DNA from 2 places in the Streptomyces sp. NPDC046759 genome. Region 2 is predicted to be linked to the other one. Evidence: riboswitches for the same ligand, from Rfam matches in the RefSeq annotation. Region 2 holds a riboswitch; the other holds the start of a gene.
What was found. A riboswitch is a leader RNA that binds a small molecule or an ion and turns the genes downstream of it on or off. The one in region 2 is predicted to bind thiamine pyrophosphate.
Positions count from the first base shown of each region.

Region 1 (4,064 bases), on a different contig from region 2:
CGGCGAGACCTCCGATCACGACGGCGATGGCGGTGGCGGTGGCGGCGTACTGCAGAGAGGTCCACACGGCGTGTACCGGCGGCTGCAGGAACGTACCGCCGTCGGTGTGCGCCAGGGCCCGGTAGTAGCCGAAACCCGGTGCGTCCAGGGAGCGGCGGACGAGGACGGCCAGCGGCAGCACGAGGAGCAGGGCCACGGTGGCGAGGACGCCGGCGAGCAGCGCCCACTGTCCGGCGCCGCGCGGGCGGCGGGCGGTCAGCTTCGGATCGACGAGCCGCAGGGCGGTCTCCCGGCGCCGCACCGTCCAGGCGTGCACGGCGAGGATCGCACCGACGGCGACGAACTGGACGAGGGTGAGGACGGCGGCCGTTGACAGGTCGAAGATCTCGGAGGTCTGCCGGTAGATCTCCACCTCGAGGGTGGAGAAGGTGGGGCCGCCGAGGATCTGGACCACACCGAAGGAGGTGAAGGTGAACAGGAACACCATCAGCGCGGCGGCGGCCACGGCGGGTGCGAGCGCGGGCAGGGTCACCTTCCGCCACGCGCTCAGCGGCGAGGCGCCCAGCATCCGGGCGGCCTCCTCCTGCCGGGGATCGAGCTGGGCCCACAGCCCCCCGACGGTCCGTACGACGACCGCGTAGTTGAAGAAGACATGGGCCAGCAGGATCGCCCACACCGTCGTGTCCAGCCGTACCCCCCACAGCTCGTCGAGCAGCCCGCCGTGCCCGACGAGGGCGAGGAACGCGCTGCCGGCCACGACGGTCGGCAGCACGAAAGGGACAGTGACGACGGCTCGCAGCAGCTGTTTGCCCGGGAAGTCGAGCCGGGCGAAGACATGGGCGGCGGGCAGCGCGAGCAGCAGGGTGAGCACGGTGGAGGCGAGCGCCTGCCAGGTGGTGAACCACAGCACGTGCCGCAGGTCGGGCTGGGTGACCACGTCCGCGAGCCGCCCGAACTGCCAGGTGCCGTCGGCCTTGAGCCCGCGCGCGACGATCGCGGCGACGGGCCAGGCGAAGAACACGGCGAAGAACGCGACGGGCAGGGCCATCAGCCCGAACCGCGCCGCGTTCCCCCGCCGGGGACGGACTACTTCAGTACGAGCGAGGTCCACGACTTGAGCCACTGGTCACGGTTGGCGGCGATCTTCCCGGGGGCCATGATCTCGGGGTGCTGGGCGGCCGGCCCGTACTTGGTGAAGTCTGCGGGCACCTTCGCGCCGTCGACCACCGGGTAGACGAACATGTTCAGCGGCATGTCCTCCTGGAACTCCCTGGAGACCAGGAAGTCGACGAACGCCTTGGCGCCCTTGGTGTTCCCGGCGTTGCTCAGCACTCCGGCGAACTCGATCTGCCGGAAGCAGGTGCCGCTCGCCACACCGGTCGGGGCGGTGCCGGGCCGCTTCTTGGCGTAGATCACCTCGGCGGGCGGCGAGGAGGCGTACGACACGACGAGCGGCCGGTCGCCACCCGCCTTCCTGCCCTCGGACGACCCCGAGAACTCCTGGTAGTACGCCTGCTCCCAGCCGTCGACGACCTTGACGCCGTTGGCCTTGAGCTTCTTCCAGTAGTCCGGCCAGCCGGTGTCGCCGAACCGGGCCGCGCTGCCCAGCAGGAAGCCGAGGCCGGGCGAGGAGGTGGCCGCGTTCTCGGTGACGAGGAGGTTCTTGTACGCCGGCTTGGCCAGGTCGGCGAAGGACTGCGGCGGCGTCAGCCTGTGCGCGCTGAAGTAGGCCTTGTCGTAGTTGACGCAGATGTCGCCGTAGTCGATCGGCGTGACCCGGTGCTTGTCCTTGTCGAGCTGGTAGGCGGCGCCGACCTTGTCGAGGCCCTTGGCGGTGTACGGCTGGAACAGGCCGTTGTCGAGGGCTCGGGAGAGCAGGGTGTTGTCGACGCCGAAGAACACGTCGCCCTGCGGGTTGTCCTTGGTCAGGATCGCCTTGTTGACGGCCTGCCCGGCGTCGCCGTCCTTGAGGACCTTGACCTGGTACCCGGTCTTCTTCTCGAAGTCGGCGAGCACGTTCTTGGAGACGGCCCACGAGTCGTGGCTGACGAGGGTCACGGTCTTGGAGTCCGTGGACGACTCGGAGTCCGTGGACGACTTGGCGTGCGTCGACCCGCACGCGGACAGCGTGATCAGGCCGAGCCCGACCGCCACGGCCACGAAGGTCTTGTTCTGCACTGGATGTCCTCCTGGGGTTGGCCAGGAAGAGACGCGGCCCTGCCCGGGGCTTCGGTGGGAAGGACCCGGGCAGGGCGCAACAGCTTGAGTGGTGACCGAACTTCCTACCCAGAATGACCTGGGCGAGGTTCAGAGGGTCTGCGGCCCTGTCCGCCGCACTCTCAGCGCTGTGGCGCTCCCCTGTCGGAATATGAAGATATGTGGACGTGGCCAGATTACCGCTCGGTGGCCGCGAGCTGGCCACAGGCCCCGTCGATCTCCTGACCACGGGTGTCCCGGACGGTGACGGGCACACCGTGGGCGGCGATGGCTTCCACGAACGCCTTCTCGTCCTCCGGCCGGGAGGCGGTCCACTTCGACCCCGGCGTCGGGTTCAGCGGAATGAGGTTGACGTGCACGGGCTTGCCCTTGAGCAGCCGGCCGAGCCGGTCGCCGCGCCAGGCCTGGTCGTTGATGTCGCGAATGAGCGCGTACTCGATCGACAGCCGGCGCCCGGACTTCTCGACGTACTCGAACCCGGCGTCCAGCACCTCGCGCACCTTCCAGCGCGTGTTCACCGGGACGAGGGTGTCGCGCAGCTCGTCGTCCGGGGCGTGCAGCGAGACCGCGAGGCGGCACTTGAAGCCCTCGTCGGCGAACCGGTGGATGGCCGGCACGAGCCCGACGGTGGACACGGTGATCCCGCGCTGGGACAGTCCGAGCCCGTCCGGAGCCGGGTCGGTCAGCGCGCGGATCGCACCCACGACCCGCTTGTAGTTGGCGAGCGGCTCGCCCATGCCCATGAAGACGATGTTGGACAGCCGGGCCGGGCCGCCGGGCACGTCCCCGTCCCGGAGCGCGCGCATCCCGTCGACGATCTGGTGCACGATCTCGGCCGTGGACAGGTTCCGGTCGAGCCCCGCCTGTCCGGTGGCGCAGAATGGGCAGTTCATGCCACAGCCGGCCTGTGAGCTGATGCACATGGTGACGCGGTCGGGGTAGCGCATCAGCACGGACTCGACGAGCGTCCCGTCGAACAGCCGCCACAGCGTCTTGCGGGTCGTCCCCTGGTCGGTCGACAGATGCCGGACGACGGTCATCAGCTCGGGGAACAGCGCTTCCTGCAGCTTGGCGCGCGAGCCGGCGGGGATGTCGGTCCACTGCTCCGGGTCGTGCGCGTACCGCGCGAAGTAGTGCTGCGAGAGCTGCTTGGCACGGAACGGCTTCTCGCCGATCTCGGCCACCGCGTCCTTGCGCTCGGCGGGCGTGAGGTCGGCAAGGTGCCGCGGCGGCTTCTTGGCTCCGCGCGGGGCGACGAAAGTGAGTTCTCCGGGCTTCGGCATAACCCTTCCAGTGTCGCAGATCAACTCGGGGAGCCCAGGCCAGAGCGGGGTGGGGGCGGTCACCCGTGGGTGCCGACTGTCAGCGTTGGCCGGCCTCGGACGGCCCAGGGACGGCCCAGGACTCGGTCAGCCCGTACCGGTCGCGTCCGGGCCACGGCGCATCCGCCCGTCACTCCAGGTGCACGGGAGCGACCGGGCGGCCAGCGTCAGCCGGACCAGGGCCTGCCCGCTCTGAGGCGCAGGCCTGGGAGCGTCCACCAGGTGGAGGACTTCGTAGTCGCCGAACCGGTCGTATTGGATTGCTCGCATCGTCGTGGCCTTCCAGGTGTCCGCTCGTGAGAGGCGAGGCGCTTTCGCGCGGCGCACGCCGCCAAGGGCGATCACGAGCAGCGGGCCTGGATGCGGAGCAACTGGTCGACTGCCGTGGTCACTGCGATGAGGACGATCGGAACGAATAGCAACGCGCTGCTTGACCGTCGCAGCTGCCGCACACCGGCTGAGCTGTCCCCAGCGTTCACATCTTCCACATTGCCACCGTCGAGAATGCTCGACGATATGAGGGGC
Region 1 covers NZ_JBEYYJ010000007.1:188,631-192,694, reverse strand. Annotated here, with positions in the region: gene ABZ919_RS12475 (iron ABC transporter permease) at 1-1,048, opposite strand, end outside; gene ABZ919_RS12470 (thiamine ABC transporter substrate-binding protein) at 1,087-2,178, opposite strand; TPP riboswitch at 2,262-2,370, opposite strand; gene rlmN (23S rRNA (adenine(2503)-C(2))-methyltransferase RlmN) at 2,394-3,500, opposite strand; gene ABZ919_RS12460 (hypothetical protein) at 3,627-3,809, opposite strand.
Region 1: it holds a riboswitch for thiamine pyrophosphate, as region 2 does, so the genes downstream of both, ABZ919_RS12470 (thiamine ABC transporter substrate-binding protein) here and thiO (glycine oxidase ThiO) in region 2, are expected to answer to the same signal.

Region 2 (4,064 bases):
CCCCGACGGGCCGAGCAGCGGCGCGTTGTCGGGGGAGCCGGGGCGCAGCCCGGCCCGGGTCTCGGTGAGCGGGAGCTCGGTGATGCCCGGCACCAGCTCATGGGCGTCGCGCAGCAGCTCGTACACGCCGCCCGCGGTGACGGTCGTGTCCCAGCCCAGCTCCTCGCTCGTGGCGCCGACGACCAGTTCGCCGTTCTCCCGGGGCACCAGATAGACGTGGCTGCCCCGCACGACGGCGCGCACGGTCCGGCTGAGGAAGGGCGCGTACCGGGGCGGCACCGTCAGCCGCAGCACCTGTCCCTTCACCGGCCGCACGGGCGGCAGCAGTTCCTGAGGCACGCCCGCGAGGCGCCCGCTCATGCTGCCCGCCGCGAGCACGACCTGCCCCGCGCGCAGCTCGGAGCCGTCCGCGACCGTGACCCCGGCGGCCCGGTCCCCTACGACGTCCAGCCGTTCGGCCCACGCGCGGTGGACGGCCACCCCGGCGCGCTCGCACGCGGCCACCAGGGCCGCCGCCAGCCGCCGCGGGTCGATCTGGTGGTCGCCGTCGACCCGCAGCCCGCCGCGCACCCCGGGCGCGAGCATCGGCTCCAGGCGCCGGCAGTCCCGCCCGGACAGCCACTCCGACGCAAGGCCGCAGCGCCGCTGCAACGCGTGCAGTTCGCGCAGATGCGCGCGGTCGTCCGCGTCGAGCGCGACCTGCAGGGTGCCGCAGCGGCGGTAGCCCAGGTCGTGGCCGGTCAGTTCGGTCAGCTCGGCCGCGAAGCCGGGGTAGCGGCGGGCCGATTCCAGGTTCAGAGCGAGCAGCTTCTCCTCGCCGTAGTGCAGTTCGGTGACGGCGGCCAGCATCCCGGCCGCGACCCGCGCGGCCCCGCCGCCGGGATCGGGATCCACCACGGCCGTGGCGAGCCCGCGCTGCGCGGCGCGCCAGGCCGTGACCAGGCCGATGATTCCGCCCCCGATGACGAGGACGTCGGACGTACGTGACGACATGGGCGGTAAGCCCCTCCCTTCGCCGGCATGACCCGGATCAGGTTCGTACGGTCGGAGGCCGCCAGCCTCCCTCTCAGCCCGGTGCGTCCGGGCTCCCGCGAGTGCTTGTACGGTGGCCACCCTAGCCCGCCCCGCTCGTCACCCGTAAGGGAGCCCCTGCCCATGGCCCGGTCGCTCGACGGACTGATCCTCGCCCCCGTGGCGGACCAAGCCCCAGGTCAGGTGGGCACCCGCACCCGGTTCACGTACCACGAGAAGGACGGCGAGATCTGGGCGGAGTACGCCGGCGGCGACGTCGTACGCGGCCATCTGGTCGGCACCCGGCAGGGGGACCGGCTGGACTTCCGCTACGTCCAGCTGAAGAGCGACGGGACGACCGCCGCAGGGCACTGCGTGTCCACGGTCGTGGCGCTGCCGGACGGGCGGGTGCGGCTGGAGGAGACCTGGGAGTGGGAGTCCGGGTCCGGCGCCGGTACGAGCGTTGTGGAGCAGCTCACCGAGCACGCCCGCTGACTGACGCTCCGTCACATGCTTATGGTGATCGGGTGAGCGAGCAGACAGCACAAGAGGGCACGTCGCAGGGGCGGCGCGTGGTCGTCGTCGGCGCGGGCATGGCCGGGGTGCAGACCGCGGTCGCGCTGCGGGAACACGCCTTCAACGGCCCCGTCACCGTCATCGGCGCGGAACCGCACCAGCCGTACGACCGGCCGCCGTTGTCGAAGGCCGTACTGCTCGGCAAGGCCGAGGACTCCGCGTTCGACGTGGACTTCGAGTCGCTGGGCGTCGACCTGCGGCTCGGCTGCGAGGTGCTGGGCCTGCGCCCCGCCGAGCACGAGCTGGACACCGAGGCGGGCCCGGTGCCGTACGACGTCCTCGTGATCGCCACGGGCGCCGAGCCGGTCACCCTCCCCGGCACCGAGGGCGTGCCCGGCGTGCATCTGCTGCGCACCCTGGACGACGCCGAGCGGCTGCGGCCGGTGCTGAGCCGACAGCACGACATCGTGGTCGTCGGCGCCGGCTGGATCGGCGCCGAGTTCGCCACGGCCGCCCGTGCGGCCGGCTGCGCGGTGACCGTCGTGGAGGCCGCCGACCGGCCGCTCGCCGGCGCCCTGCCCGCCGAGGTCACGGCCCCCATGACCGCCTGGTACGCGGCCGGCGGCACCGAGCTGCGCACGCAGGCGCGCGTGGAGCGCGTCGAGCCCGGTGCGGTGATCCTCGCCGACGGCACCAGGCTGACCGCGGGTGCCGTCGTCGTCGGCATCGGCGCCCGCCCCGCCACGGCCTGGCTGGCCGGCTCGGGCGTCGAGCTGGGCCCGCACGGGGACGTCCTCGCCGACGCCCACCTGCGCACCTGTGTGCAGGACGTGTACGCCGTCGGCGACTGCGCCTCCTTCCCCTCCGCCCGCTACGGCGAGCGGCTGCTCGTCCACCACTGGGACAACGCCCTGCAGGGTCCGCGCACGGTCGCCGCGAACATCCTCGGCGAGACGCCGGCGGTGTACGACCCGGTGCCCTACTTCTGGTCCGAGCAGTTCGGCCGCTTCGTGCAGTACGCCGGCCACCACCCGGCCGCCGACCGCATGGTCTGGCGCGGCGACCCACAGGGCCCGGCCTGGACGGTCTGCTGGCTGCGCGAGGAGCGCCTGGTGGCCCTCCTGGCGGTCGGCCGCCCGCGTGATCTGGCCCAGGGCCGCCGGCTGATCGAGGCGGGCCGCAGGATGGACCCGCAGGCCCTGGCGGATCCGGCCAAGCCCCTGAAGGATGCCACCGCCGGCTGACCGGCGTCCTGGGCGGCAGCGGGCCCGAGGGGCGCGGGGAACTGCGCGACCGGGCGCGACGAACCCGCACCGAAGGACGACACAACCCGGCACCACCACATCGCGGCCGAACCGGCGGAGCGCCTACGCTTGGTGGCGTGACCGAGATTGACGCAAAGATCGATGCTCTCGTCCCCGCCTGGCTCACCCTGCCCGACATCGCCGAACAGCTCGGCGTCGAGGTGACGCGCGTGCGGCAGCTGGTCAAGGAGGGCCAGCTCATCGCCGTACGCCGAGGTGAGAACCGCGCGCTGCACGTCCCCGCCGCCTTCATCGACGGGGACAAGGTCGTCAAGGGCCTGTCCGGCACCTTGACGCTCCTGAGGGACGACGGCTTCACGGTCGAAGAGATGATCGAGTGGCTCTTCACCCCCGACCCGACCCTGCCCGGTACCCCCGCGCAGGCCCTGAGCGAGAATCGCGGCACGGAGGTGAAGCGCCGCGCCCAGGCGCTCGCCGTCTGAGCGAACCGCCCATGAGGGGGGTGGCGTGCGGGCCGTCGTGGCCGGTACGCCACCCGCCGAAGCCGTCCGGCACACCCACCAGGGGGACCCACGCATGTCCGACACCGCACGCGCCGCGCTCGCCGACGCCCGCCTGTACCTGTGCACGGACGCACGGTCGCGCCAGGGGGACCTTCCCGAGTTCCTGGACGCGGTCCTGGCCGGCGGTGTCGACATCGTGCAGCTGCGCGACAAGGGCATGGAGGCCGCCGAGGAGCTGGCGCACCTGGAGGTCTTCGCGGACGCCTGCGCCCGGCACGGCAAGCTCCTCGCGGTGAACGACCGCGCCGACGTCGCCCACGCCGCCCGCGCCGGCGTGCTGCACCTCGGCCAGGGCGATCTGCCGGTCCCCGCGGCCCGCGCGATCCTCGGCGACGACGTGCTGATCGGGCGGTCCACGCACGCCGAGCCGGAGGCCGCCGCGGCCGCCGTGCAGGACGGCGTGGACTACTTCTGCACCGGCCCCTGCTGGCCCACCCCGACCAAGCCCGGCCGATCCGCGCCCGGCCTCGGCCTGGTGCGGTACACGGCTGGTCTGGGCACCGACCGCCCCTGGTTCGCGATCGGCGGGATCGATCTGTCCCACCTCGACGAAGTGCTGGACGCGGGCGCCCGCCGGGTGGTCGTGGTCCGTGCGATCACCGAGGCCGACGACCCGGGAGCGGCCGCCGCCGAATTCGCGAAGCGGCTGCGGCAGGCCTAGCGGCGCTGTCGTCCGGATTTTTGTCCAAGGGGTGGACAGGAAACCGGT
Region 2 covers NZ_JBEYYJ010000019.1:134,064-138,127, reverse strand. Annotated here, with positions in the region: gene thiO (glycine oxidase ThiO) at 1-993, opposite strand, end outside; TPP riboswitch at 991-1,102, opposite strand; gene ABZ919_RS24975 (hypothetical protein) at 1,156-1,506, shown strand; gene ABZ919_RS24970 (FAD-dependent oxidoreductase) at 1,539-2,771, shown strand; gene ABZ919_RS24965 (Rv2175c family DNA-binding protein) at 2,909-3,274, shown strand; gene thiE (thiamine phosphate synthase) at 3,369-4,016, shown strand.